2 linked regions of the Caldimonas thermodepolymerans genome follow. The protein of the gene in region 1 interacts with the protein of each later gene in a pairwise test. Links are inferred from orthologs where the notes say so. Each region holds a gene or a part of one and is shown on either strand. Other genes may lie near its edges.

Region 1 (6,414 bases):
GAGCTCAGCAAGGTGCGCGACGACGTCACGCGCCGTGGCCAGCGCGCCCCGCACACGCTGTACGTGCTGGACGAGCCGACCGTGGGCCTGCACATGGCCGACGTCGAGAAGCTGATCCGCGTGCTGCACCGCCTGGTCGACGGCGGCCACAGCGTGGTCGTGATCGAGCACGACCTCGACGTGATTGCCGAGGCCGACTGGGTGCTCGACCTCGGACCCGAAGGCGGCGTGGACGGTGGCCGCGTGGTCGCGGCCGGCACGCCGGAGCAGATCGTCGCCGCCGGCACGCACACCGGGCGGGCACTGGCCCCGGTGCTGGCCCGCCGGTGAGTCGCTGCCGGGGTGGCCGGCAGGCGCGCGCTAGACCTCCAGCGCTTCCCTCGCCACCTCGACGTGCAGCCGCTCCATCGCGTCCAGCGGCCGGCAGGCCGCCGCCTCGCGGTACAGTGCCTCGGCCTCGGCGAGCCGGCGCTCGCCCTCCAGCATCACCAGCCCCTGGGCGTACTCGATGCGCCCCAGCACCGAGGCCGGGTGCAGCTTCAGCCCGGTGGCGAACATCTGCAGCGCCAGCTCGCGGGTCGAGCCCTGGCGCCGCGCCAGGCGGGCGCCTGCCTTGTCGATCACCTCGGCGTGGAAGGCGCCCAGCGCGATGTACGCGTCGGCATGGCGGGGCTGCAGCGCGATCGTGGCTTCCAGCGCGGCCTTCACCTTCTCGCCGACGCCCTGCGCCAGCGCCTGCGCGACGCTGATGCTCTGCGCATAGCGCCCGAGCGCCACCGCCAGCCAGTAGTGGGCGCTGGCCAGCTGCGGCTGCGCGGCCCGTTGCGCGGCGGCGCGCTCGGCCACCTCGAGCAGCAGGTCGAGCTTGCGGCGCTCGTCCGGCTCGACGTAGATCGCGTGGATGCACTGCGCCTTGTGGGCCGCGGCGAGGCCGGCGCCGCCGGCGCGCAGGCCCAGCTCCACCGCCTGCCGGAACTCGCCGGCGTGGAAGCAGGCCCAGGCCTGCCGGACCGCCTCGTCCTGCGGCCAGGGTTCGGCGTCGCCCGCATGCAGGCGGGCCCAGCGCGCCTGCAGCGCGACCGGGTCCAGCCGCCAGGCGGTGCTGTCATGGGGGAAGGCGGTCCAGTCGTTCACGGGGCAGGCTCCGGCAGGGATCGGGCGGCGTCGCGGTAGGGCCCGACCAGCCCGTGCAGGTGGGCCTGCTGGGCGGGTTCCAGGTAGGGCAGCAGCAGGCCCAGCACGTGGTGGGCCCCGCGCATCATCGCCGCGCCGGCCACCTCGGGCTCCAGCGCGCGGCGCGGGTCGCGCACGTACTCGTAGCTCAGCCAGTAGGTCAGCACCACCACCATCGCGGTGGCGACCGGCCCGGCGTCCTGCGGCGCGATGCGCATCGCGCCGTGCTGCGCCAGCCCGTCGAGCAGCTGCCCGATCGCACGCGACTTGTGTTCCAGCACCGCCTGGAAGCGCGTTTCCAGGTGCCGGTTGCGGCTCAGCAGGTCGTTGAGGTCACGGTACAGGAAGCGGTACTGCCAGATCAGCTCGAACAGCATGTGGAAGAACAGCCAGGCGTCCTCCACGTGGCGCACGCCGCCTGCCGCGCGCAGCAGCTCGTCGAGCGCCTGTTCGTAGCGGTCGTACAGCGCGTTGACCAGCGCCTCCTTGGCCGGGTAGTGGTAGTACAGGTTGCCCGGGCTGATGCCCAGCTCGGCCGAGATCGCGTTGGTGGAGACGTTGGGCTCGCCGAAGCGGTTGAACAGCTCGAGCGTGGCCTCCAGGATGCGCTCGGCCGTGCGGCGGGGTTTCTTCTGGGGTGGGGGCATGGCGCGGGTCTCCTCCGGGGCCGCAGCCAATCTAGCAAAAAGCACCGGGGGCCGGAACCGCGGAACAACCCCCCGCCAGCAGGTTTGCAGGCGGCTGCCTACAATTTCGCTCCTCATGTCCGCCATCAGCTTCCAACACGTTTCCAAGTTGTACCAGGGCGCACGTGGGGTGCTGCAGGCGCTGAAAGACGTCAGCTTCGAGATCGAACCGGGCGAATTCTTCGGCCTGCTGGGCCCCAACGGCGCAGGCAAGACCACCCTGATCAGCATCCTCGCCGGCCTGACCCATGCCACGGGCGGGCAGGTGCGCGTGCACGGCTACGACGTCGTCTCGCAGTACGCCCAGGCCCGCCGGCAGCTCGGCATCGTGCCGCAGGAGCTGGTGTTCGACCCGTTCTTCACGGTGCGCGAGGCGTTGCGCATCCAGTCCGGCTATTTCGGCGTCAGGCGCAACGACGACTGGATCGACGAGCTGCTCGCCAACCTGGGCCTGGCCGACAAGGCCAACGCCAACATGCGCCAGCTCTCGGGCGGCATGAAGCGGCGCGTGCTGGTGGCGCAGGCGCTGGTGCACCGCCCGCCGGTGATCGTGCTGGACGAGCCCACCGCCGGCGTGGACGTGGAGCTGCGCCAGACCCTGTGGCAGTTCATCGCGCGCCTGAACCGCGAGGGCCACACGGTGCTGCTGACCACGCACTACCTGGAAGAGGCCGAGGCGCTGTGCCACCGCATCGCGATGCTCAAGGCCGGCCAGGTGGTCGCGCTGGACCGCACCTCCGCGCTGCTGGCCGGCACCGCCAGCACCATGCTGCAGTTCAAGACCGACCAGGCGCTGCCGCCGGCGCTGGCCGCGCAGGCGCGCGTGACCGGCCGCATCGTGCAGATCAAGGCGCATGACGCCGCCGAGGTCGAATCCATCCTCGCCACCCTGCGCCAGGCCGGCTGCAAGGTCGAGGACCTGGAGATCGGCCGCGCCGACCTGGAGGACGTGTTCCTCGAGATCATGCAGGCCGACGCCCCGGCGCAGCCTGCCAGCCCCCGGCCCGCCCGGGCGGAGTCCGTCGCATGAATGCCGTGATCGACCGTTTCGCCGGCGTGCGCACGCTGCTGTACAAGGAAGTGCTGCGCTTCTGGAAGGTCAGCTTCCAGACCGTGGCCGCGCCGGTGCTGACCGCCGTGCTGTACCTGCTGATCTTCGGGCACGTGCTCGAGGACCACGTCACGGTGTTCGACCAGGTCGGCTACACCAGCTTCCTGATCCCGGGGCTGGTGATGATGAGCGTGCTGCAGAACTCCTTCGCCAACAGCTCCTCGTCGCTGATCCAGAGCAAGATCACCGGCAACCTGGTGTTCCTGCTGGTCACGCCGCTGTCGCACTGGGCCTGGTTCACCGCCTACGTCGGCGCCTCGATGGCGCGCGGGCTGACGGTGGGCCTGGGGGTGTTCCTCGTCACCGCCTGGTTCGCCCCGCCCTCGTTCGCCGAACCGTGGTGGATCGTGATCTTCGCCATGCTGGGCTCGGCGATGCTCGGCTCGCTCGGGCTGATCGCCGGCCTGTGGGCCGAGAAGTTCGACCAGATGGCGGCGTTCCAGAACTTCATCATCATGCCGATGACCTTCCTGTCCGGCGTGTTCTATTCGGTGCACTCGCTGCCGCCGTTCTGGCAGGCCATCAGCCACCTGAACCCGTTCTTCTACATGATCGACGGCTTCCGCCGCGGCTTCTTCGGGGTCAGCGACGTCTCGCCCTGGATGAGCCTGGCGATGGTGGGCACCAGCTTCCTGGTCGTGGCCGGCCTGGCGCTGCACCTGCTGCGCATCGGCTACAAGATCCGCCATTGAGCCGCGGCGGCCAGGGTTGACCCGAATCGGCGATAATCACGGGGTTATGGCTGACCCGACTGCCCAGGAAGTGCGCGACTACATCGCCCAGGGGCTCGATTGCGAGCACCTGGAGGTGGAGGGCGACGGCCGTCATTTCTTCGCAACCATCGTCTCCCGGGAATTCGAGGGCAAGAGCCGGATTGCGCGCCACCAGTGCGTCTACCGAGCGCTGGGCGATAGAATGCGCGAACAGATCCACGCCCTGTCGATGAAGACGCTGACCCCTGCCGAGTGGGCCGAGACCTCGGCGAAGCCTTCGGCCTCCCATCACCACCATCATTGACCGGCAACCGCCCGGCGGCGCGGTTGCGGACGTGCCGCGCTTGCCTGCTGGACGGCGCGGCGGCGGATCCGACACAGCGTGGCGCGGGTGGTGTCCGCCACACCACACCTATGGACAAACTCCTCATCCGCGGTGGCCGCCGGCTCAACGGTGAAGTCACGGTTTCCGGGGCCAAGAACGCCGCGCTGCCCGAGCTGTGCGCCGCGCTGCTGACCGCCGAGCCGGTCACGCTGACCAACGTCCCGCGCCTGCAGGACGTCAACACCACCCTCCAGCTGCTGCGCAACATGGGCGCGCGCGCCGAGCGCAGCGAGCAGCAGCCGGACCTGGTGCAGATCGACGCGAGCCAGGTCACCTCGCCCGAGGCGCCGTACGACCTGGTCAAGACCATGCGCGCCTCGATCCTGGTGCTGGGGCCGCTGCTGGCGCGCTTCGGCGAGGCCACCGTCTCGCTGCCCGGCGGCTGCGCGATCGGCTCGCGCCCGGTGGACCAGCACATCAAGGGCCTGCAGGCCATGGGCGCCGAGATCGTGGTCGAGCACGGCTACATCATCGCCAAGGCCAAGCGCCTGAAGGGCGCGCGCATCACCACCGACATGGTGACCGTCACCGGCACCGAGAACCTGCTGATGGCCGCCACGCTGGCCGAGGGCGAGACGGTGCTGGAGAACGCCGCGCAGGAGCCCGAGATCCCCGACCTGGCCGAGATGCTGATCGCCATGGGCGCGAAGATCGAGGGCCACGGCACCGGCAAGATCCGCATCCAGGGCGTCGAACGCCTGCACGGGCTGCCCGGCCCGGTGGGCCACCGCATCATCCCGGACCGCATCGAGGCCGGCACCTTCCTGTGCGCGGTGGCGGCCACCGGCGGCGACGTGGTGCTGCGCCACGCCTGCGCCGCCCACCTCGACGCGGTGATCGAGAAGCTGCGCGAGGCCGGGGCGACCATCGAGGCCGGCGACGACTGGATCCGCGTGCGCGCCGACCGGCGCCCCCGGGCGGTGTCGTTCCGCACCAGCGAGTACCCGGCGTTCCCGACCGACATGCAGGCGCAGTTCATGGCGCTCAACTGCATCGCCGACGGCGCGGCCAAGGTCACCGAGACCATCTTCGAGAACCGCTTCATGCACGTCAACGAGCTGCTGCGCCTGGGCGCGCGCATCGAGGTGGACGGCAACACCGCGGTGGTGCGCGGCGTCGAGCGCCTGTCCGGCGCCACCGTGATGGCCACGGACCTGCGCGCCTCGGCGAGCCTGGTGATCGCCGGGCTGGTGGCCGAAGGCGAGACGGTGGTCGACCGCATCTACCACCTCGACCGTGGCTACGACCGCATGGAGGTCAAGCTGCGCGGCCTCGGCGCCGACATCGAGCGCGTGACGCTGTGAGGCCGGGCAGGGCACAACCGCGGCGGGAAGGCTGAAATGACTGCAAGCAACACCATGATCACCCTGGCGCTGTCGAAGGGCCGCATCTTCGACGAGACCCTGCCGCTGCTGCAGGCGGCCGGCATCGAGGTCACCGAGGACCCCGAGACCTCGCGCAAGCTGATCCTGCCCACCAACCGCCCCGAGGTGCGCGTGGTGCTGGTGCGCGCCACCGACGTGCCGACCTACGTGCAGTACGGCGGCGCCGACCTCGGCGTGGCCGGCAAGGACGTGCTGCTCGAGCACGGCGGCCAGGGACTGTACCAGCCGCTGGACCTGCGCATCGCCAAGTGCCGCATGAGCGTGGCGGTGCGTGCCGACTTCGACTACGCCGCCGCCGTGAAGCAGGGCTCGCGGCTGCGCGTGGCGACCAAGTACACCACCGTGGCGCGCCAGCACTTCGCCGACAAGGGCGTGCACGTGGACCTGATCAAGCTCTACGGCTCGATGGAGCTGGCCCCGCTGACCGGGCTGGCCGACGCCATCGTGGACCTGGTCTCCACCGGCGGCACGCTGCGCGCGAACAACCTGGTCGAGGTCGAGAAGATCATGGACATCTCCTCGCGCCTCGTCGTCAACCAGGCGGCGCTGAAGGTCAAGCGCGAGCCGATCCGCCGGCTCATCGAGATTTTTTCCACTGTGACCCAGAAAAGGTGAACGCCATGAACGTGCAGATCCGTCAACTCGCCACCACCGCGCCGGACTTCGAAGCCGAGTTCCAGCGCGTGCTGCACTGGGCGGCCGAGACGGATCATGCGATCGAGCAGCGGGTCGCCGAGATCCTGGCCGACGTGTGCCAGCGCGGCGACGCGGCGGTGCTCGAGTACACCAACCGCTTCGACGGGCTGGGCGCCACCTCGGTGGCCGCGCTGGAGCTCGGCCGCGCCGAGCTGGACGCGGCGCTGGCGCAGATCACGCCGGCGCAGCGCAGCGCGCTGGAAGCCGCCGCGCGCCGGGTGCGCGCCTACCACGAGCGCCAGCTCGAGGCCTGCGGCCGGTCCTG
Region 2 (6,453 bases), 2.4 Mb from region 1 along the record:
TGAGCAAGGAAGCCGCCACGCGCAAGAGCCTGATCGGCAGCGGCGACCGCAGCGACCGCATCCGCACCTACAACTTCCCGCAAGGGCGACTCACCGACCACCGCATCAACCTGACGCTGTACCGCCTCCAGGCGGTGATGGACGGCGAGCTGGACGAGGTGGTCAACGCGCTGATCGCCGCGCGCGAGGCCGAACAGCTGGCCGAGCAGCTCGACGAGCTGGAGCGGGGCCGCGCATGAACGACGACGCCCGCGCCCGCACCACCGTCGCGCAGGCCTGGCAGGCCGCGGTGCAGCGCGGGCTGGAGCGCATCGACGCCCAGGCCCTGCTGGCCCACGTGCTGGACCTGCCGCCCGGGCGTGCCCGCGCCTGGCTGCTCGCGCACGACACCGACCCGCTGCCCCCCGCACAGCTGGCCCGCTACGAGGCGCTGGTGCAGCGCCGCGCGACCGGCGAGCCGCTTGCCTACCTGGTCGGCACGCGCGAGTTCTACGGCCTGACGCTCGCGGTGACGCCCGCGGTGCTGGTGCCGCGCCCGGACACCGAGACGCTGGTCGACTGGGCGGTCGAGCTGCTGCGCCCGCTGCCCGCCCCCCGCGTCGCGGACCTGGGCACCGGCAGCGGCGCGATCGCGCTGGCGCTCAAGCACAGCCTGCCGCAGGCCGAGGTCAGCGCGGTGGACCTGAGCGCCGAGGCCCTGGCGGTGGCACGCGCCAACGGCGAGCGCCTCGGACTGGCGGTGCAGTGGCTGCACGGCTCGTGGCTGGAACCGCTGGCCGGCCGGCGCCTCGAGATGATCGTCAGCAACCCGCCCTACATCGCCGACGGTGACCCGCACCTTCCGGCCCTGCAGCACGAGCCCGAACGAGCGCTGACCTCCGGCCCCGACGGCCTGGACGACCTGCGCCGCATCGTGGCCGCCGCCCCGCACCACCTGCTGCCGGGCGGCTGGCTGCTGCTCGAGCACGGTCACGACCAGGCCGAGGCGGTGCAGGCCCTGCTGCGCGAGGCGGGCTTTCAGCGCATCCAGACCCGCCACGACCTGGGTCACCGCCCGCGCTGCACCGGCGGCCGGTGGAACTGAAGACCGGCGTCGCCGTCCAATCGTTTCAAGACGTATCACCTGCATCAGGTGCGTCTTCGGTCACGGCGGCCGCGGCCTTCCCCTCGATCGCGGTGCTTGGCGGACCGCCGGGACCGGTCTAGCATGGGCCCATCCGGCGCTGCCGCCCCGGGCGGCCGCCCGTTTTCAGGGAGTCAGGCCATGAAGACGCTCAGCAACGTTCACGGTGCCATTGCCCTCGTCCTGCTGGCGGCATTCGCGCCCGCCCGTGCCGACGGCGTCCTGCAGCTGCGCATCGACGGCCCCAAGGTGCGCCTGAGCTATGCCGTGCCCCTGGAGGAGATGCCCGACTTCGGCATCGACCGGTTCCGCGTGCGCCTCGGTGGCCTGCGGGTGTACGAGACCCGGCTGGACGGCAACGCCCGCACGGCGCTGGGCAACTGGAGCATGATGGGCGACTACTACTTCGACCGGCAGGGTGGCTTTCGCGCCAGCGGGGGCCTGCTGGCCGGCGAGCGGCTGGGCGATCACGCCGGCCTTGCCGCGCTGGGCGCGCCGGGCTCCGGCCTGGGCCTGACGGGCCTGCGCACGCCCATGACGCTGGACCTGCACACGCGTCCCCTGCCCTACATCGGCATGGGCTACACCGAACCGTCCTGGCGCGGCAGCAACTGGAGCTTCTTCGCCGACGTGGGGATGGTGATGCTCAAGCCGCGCTCGACCGTCAAGCTCGGGGCCGCCGCGGGCGGGGCCTGGCTCAACGGCGACGAGGGCCGGCGCGTCGGCGAGATGGACCTGCCGGGGCCGCTGGGCGACTGGCGCCTGTCGCCCGTGATCCAGTTCGGCCTGTCCTACGCCTTCTGAGCGCGCCGCACCGAACCGCAGCGGCCTGGCCGGGAGATGACCCGGGGCGGACACGGGGGGTCGGCTTTTGCTCTATAAAGAGGGGTTCGACCTCCTGTCTCCCCGAACCGAACCACACACCATGAGCGACGTTCAACAACGCATCGACGACATCGTCAAGAACCACCGGGTGGTGCTCTTCATGAAAGGCACGGCCCAGTTCCCGATGTGCGGCTTCTCCGGCCGCGCCGTGCAGATCCTCAAGGCCTGCGGCGTGTCCGACTTCAAGACCGTCAACGTGCTGGAGGACGATGCGATCCGCCAGGGCGTCAAGGAATACTCCAACTGGCCGACCATCCCCCAGCTGTACGTCAACGGCGAATTCATCGGCGGCTCGGACATCATGATGGAGATGTACGAAGCCGGCGAACTGCAGCAGGTGCTCGGCACGTCCCAGGCCTGAACGACGAGCGCGCATGAGCCGCCTCGTCGTCGGCATCACGGGCGCCACCGGGGCGGTCTACGGGCTGCGCCTGCTGCAGCGCCTGCGCGAAGCGGGGGTGCAGACCCACCTGGTCGCGACCCCGGCCGGGGTGCTCAACGTGCACCATGAACTCGGCCTGGACCGGCGCGAACTCGAAGCCCTGGCCGACGTGGCCTACTCGCCGTCGGACATCGGCGCGGCGATCGCGAGCGGCAGCTTCGCCTGCGACGGCATGGTCGTCGCCCCCTGCTCGATGAAGACGCTGGCCGCGATCGCCCACGGCCTCGGCGACAACCTGCTCACGCGCGCCGCCGACGTGGCGCTCAAGGAGCGCCGCCGGCTGCTGCTGATGGTGCGCGAGACCCCGTTCAACCTGGCCCACCTGCGCAACATGACCGCGGTCACCGAGATGGGCGGCATCGTGTTCCCGCCGCTGCCGGCCTTCTACCACCGCCCGCAGAGCATCGACGAGCTGGTGGACGACACCGTCGAGCGCGCGCTCGCGCTGCTGGGCGTGAGCCAGGCAAGGCCCCGCCCCTGGGGCGGGCTGGGCGGTTGAGGCCCCCGCCTCAGCCCTGCGGCGGGTCGGCGTACTCCCACTGCCGGCGCGCCGCGAACACCGCGTTCGGGTACTCCGGGCGGCCGCGGCTGCCGTTGTAGCGGCCCAGCGCCATGAAGAGGTCCCCCTTCTCCAGGTCGAGGTAGTGGCGCAGGATCACGCAGCCGAAGCGCAGGTTGGTCTGCATGTGGAACAGCTTGCTGGCATCGCCGTCGCCGATCAGGCGGCTCCAGAACGGCATCACCTGCATGTAGCCACGCGCGCCGGCCTTGCTGATCGCGTACTTGCGAAAACCGCTTTCGACCTGGATCAGCCCGAGCACCAGCGCCGTCTCCAGCCCGGCGCGGCGGCTTTCGTACCAGACCGTCTCGAGGAACTCGATGCGGGTCTGCATGTCGGGCTTGCGCCGCTTCAGCCGGTCGCTCATCGCGCCCAGCCAGCGCAGGTAGCGCAGCCGCTCCTCGATGTGGGCGAAGGTGGGCTTGGGCGGCGCGGAGTTGGCGATCACCGCCGACAGCGCGGTGCGCACCGAGTCCGCCAGCGGCTCCTCGATCTGCGCGCCGGCGCGCGCCACGGGGGCGAACGCCAGCGCCAGCCATCCGGCCACGCCACCGGCCCACTGGCGGCGCGTCAGGCCGGCGCGGTTCATGCCAAGAACTTCTCGCGCAGGAAGTCGAACACCTGGTCGGCTGCCAGCGGCGTCGCGGCACTGTCGCGGCGCCCCTGGTACTCGACCTTGCCATCCTTCAGCCCGCGGTCGGAGATCACCACGCGGTGCGGCACGCCGATCAGCTCCCAGTCGGCGAACATCGCGCCGGGGCGCTCGCCGCGGTCGTCCAGCATCACGTCGATGCCGGCGTCGGCCAGCTGGTCGTGCAGGCGGTCGGCCGCGGCCTTCACCTCGGCCGAGCGGTCGTAGCCGATCGGGCAGATCACCACGCGGAACGGGGCGATCGCGTCCGGCCAGATGATGCCGCGCTCGTCGTGGTTCTGCTCGATCGCCGCGCCCAGGATGCGGGTGACGCCGATGCCGTAGCAGCCCATCACCAGCAGCTGCGGCTTGCCCGACTCGTCCAGGTAGGTGGCGTTCATGTCCTTGGAGTAGCGCGTGCCCAGCAGGAACACGTGCCCGACCTCGATGCCGCGCTGGATCGACAGCACGCCCTTGCCGTCCGGCGAGGGGTCGCCGGCCACCACGTTGCGGATGTCGGCCACCAGGTCCGGCTCGGGCAGGTCGCGGCCCCAGTTGACCCCGGTGTAGTGGAAATCGGCCTCGTTGGCGCCGCAGACGAAGTCGCTCATGTTCGCGACCGTGCGGTCGGCCACCACCTTGACCGGCTTCTTCAGGCCGATCGGGCCCAGGTAGCCCGGCTTGCAGCCGAAATGCTCCTCGATCTCGGCGACGGTGGCGAAGCGGAAGCCGTCCTTCAGGCCCTCGATCTTGCCGGCCTTGACTTCGTTGAGCTCGTGGTCGCCGCGCACCAGCAGCAGCCACACCGTGGTCCTGACCACCTCGCCGGCCTCGTTCTTCTCGTCGGTGGCCAGCACCAGCGACTTCACCGTCTGCGACAGCGGCAGCTGCAGCAGCTCGGCGACGTCCTCGCAGGTGGACTTGCCCGGCGTCGGCGTCTTGGCCAGCGGCTGGGCCGGTGCGGCGCGCTCGGCGATCAGCGGCAGCGCCTCGGCCAGCTCGATGTTGGCCGCGTAGTCCGACTGCTCGCAGTAGACGATCGCGTCCTCGCCGGTGTCGGCGATCACCTGGAACTCGTGCGAGGCCTGCCCGCCGATCGCGCCGGTGTCGGCCGCGACTGCGCGGAACTGCAACCCCATGCGCTGGAAGATGCGCACGTAGGCGTCGTACATCGTCTGGTAGCTGGCGCGCGCCGACTCCAGGTCACGGTCGAAGGAGTAGGCGTCCTTCATCGTGAACTCGCGCCCGCGCATCACGCCGAAGCGCGGCCGGCGCTCGTCGCGGAACTTGGTCTGGATGTGATAGAAGTTCTTCGGCAGCTGCCGGTAGCTGCGCAGCTCCTGGCGCGCGATGTCCGTGATCACTTCCTCCGAGGTGGGCTGGATCACGAAGTCGCGGTCGTGGCGGTCCTTCACGCGCAGCAGCTCCGGGCCCATCTTGTCCCAGCGCCCGGTCTCCTGCCACAGCTCGGCCGGCTGCACGATCGGCATCAGCAGCTCGATCGCGCCGGCGCGGTTCATCTCCTCGCGGATGATGTGCTCGACCTTGCGGATCACGCGCAGGCCCATGGGCATGTAGTTGTAGATGCCGGCGCCCAGCCGCTTGATGAGGCCGGCGCGCATCATCAACTTGTGACTGACGATCTCTGCGTCCGAGGGCGCTTCCTTGAGGGTGGAAATGAAGAACTGGGAGGCTTTCATGTCAACGGCCACGCCCGGCCTCGAGCCGGGAAAGGTGTGGGCTTTCGAGGGGTTGAAACCGCACCGGTCGGTGCAATAATGGTTTCAATTGACGAATTCGAGGTTCGATTATGCTCGACAGGGAAGGCTTCCGGCCCAACGTCGGCATCATCCTGCTCAACCAGAAGAATCAGGTTTTCTGGGGCAAGCGCATCCGCACGCACTCCTGGCAGTTCCCCCAAGGGGGCATCAAACACGGAGAGACTCCCGAGCAGGCGATGTTCCGTGAACTGCACGAAGAAATCGGCCTGAAGCCCGAGCATGTGCGCATCATCGCCCGAACCAAGGACTGGTTGCGCTACGAGGTGCCCGAACACTACATCCGGCGCGACGCCCGCGGCCACTACAAGGGGCAGAAGCAGATCTGGTTCCTGCTGCAGCTGACCGGCCGGGACTCCGACATGAACCTGCGCGCCACCGACCACCCGGAGTTCGACGCCTGGCGCTGGAACGACTACTGGGTGCCGCTGGACGTGGTCATCGAGTTCAAGCGCGACGTCTACCAGATGGCGCTGACCGAGCTCGCGCGCTTCCTGCCGCGGGTCAACCACCACAACCGCTACCTGCGCGGCGGCGCCCGCCCGCACCAGCGTGAGGCCTCCCGCGAGGAGCGCCACCGCCCCGCACCGGTGCAGCCCGACGACGACCCTGCCGACCCCGAGTAAGCCGCGCGGCCGCACCTGAGCCGCCGCGGCCGGCTCAGGTCAGCACCATGTTGTCGCGGTGGATCATCTCCGGCTCGCCGGTGAAGCCCAGCAGCCGCTCGAACTCGCTGGAGGGCTTGCGCGCGATCAGGCGCGCCTCGCTGCTGGAGTAGTTCGCCAGGCCGCGCGCGATCTCCTCGCCGGCCAGCGACTGCACCGCGATCACGTCGCCGCGCGCGAACTCGCCGATCACCTGCACCATGCCGATCGGCAGCAGGCTCTTGCCCTCCTCGCGGAGCTTGGCCACCGCGCCGTCGTCGACCACCACCGCGCCGCGCAGCTGCAGGTGGTCGGCCATCCACTGCTTGCGCGCCGCCAGCTTGGGCGTGGAGGCGTACAGCAGGGTGCCGATCGACTCGCCGTCGACCAG

Evidence for each region.
Region 2: the proteins of IS481_RS15130 (region 1) and grxD interact in binary tests that used the Escherichia coli proteins (3 or more experiments, as listed by UniProt). The link is inferred for Caldimonas thermodepolymerans from one-to-one orthologs.

The regions. Positions count from the first base shown.
Region 1 is NZ_CP064338.1:3,202,263-3,208,676, reverse strand. Bases 2,611-5,347 are described here. They hold IS481_RS15130 (BolA family protein), read left to right. Parts: upstream 2,611-3,708; coding sequence 3,709-3,987; downstream 3,988-5,347. Other genes in these bases: murA (UDP-N-acetylglucosamine 1-carboxyvinyltransferase), read left to right, coding at 4,098-5,347; IS481_RS15135 (ABC transporter permease), read left to right, coding at 2,886-3,662; IS481_RS15140 (ABC transporter ATP-binding protein), read left to right, coding at 2,611-2,889. In the rest of the region: excinuclease ABC subunit UvrA, read left to right, coding at 1-330; IS481_RS15150 (tetratricopeptide repeat protein), read right to left, coding at 361-1,134; IS481_RS15145 (TetR/AcrR family transcriptional regulator), read right to left, coding at 1,131-1,820; more of IS481_RS15140, read left to right, coding at 1,936-2,610; more of murA, read left to right, coding at 5,348-5,372; hisG (ATP phosphoribosyltransferase), read left to right, coding at 5,427-6,068; hisD (histidinol dehydrogenase), read left to right, coding at 6,074-6,414. UniProt on the Escherichia coli protein: Involved in cell resistance against acid stress.
Region 2 is NZ_CP064338.1:788,858-795,310, reverse strand. The notes cover bases 933-3,708. They hold grxD (Grx4 family monothiol glutaredoxin), read left to right. Parts: upstream 933-2,048; coding sequence 2,049-2,369; downstream 2,370-3,708. Other genes in these bases: IS481_RS03860 (proline--tRNA ligase), read right to left, coding at 3,595-3,708; IS481_RS03865 (lytic transglycosylase domain-containing protein), read right to left, coding at 2,960-3,598; IS481_RS03870 (UbiX family flavin prenyltransferase), read left to right, coding at 2,383-2,949; IS481_RS03880 (hypothetical protein), read left to right, coding at 1,265-1,927; prmC (peptide chain release factor N(5)-glutamine methyltransferase), read left to right, coding at 933-1,084. Also shown: prfA (peptide chain release factor 1), read left to right, coding at 1-239; more of prmC, read left to right, coding at 236-932; more of IS481_RS03860, read right to left, coding at 3,709-5,340; IS481_RS03855 (RNA pyrophosphohydrolase), read left to right, coding at 5,451-6,044; proB (glutamate 5-kinase), read right to left, coding at 6,079-6,453. UniProt on the Escherichia coli protein: Monothiol glutaredoxin involved in the biogenesis of iron-sulfur clusters.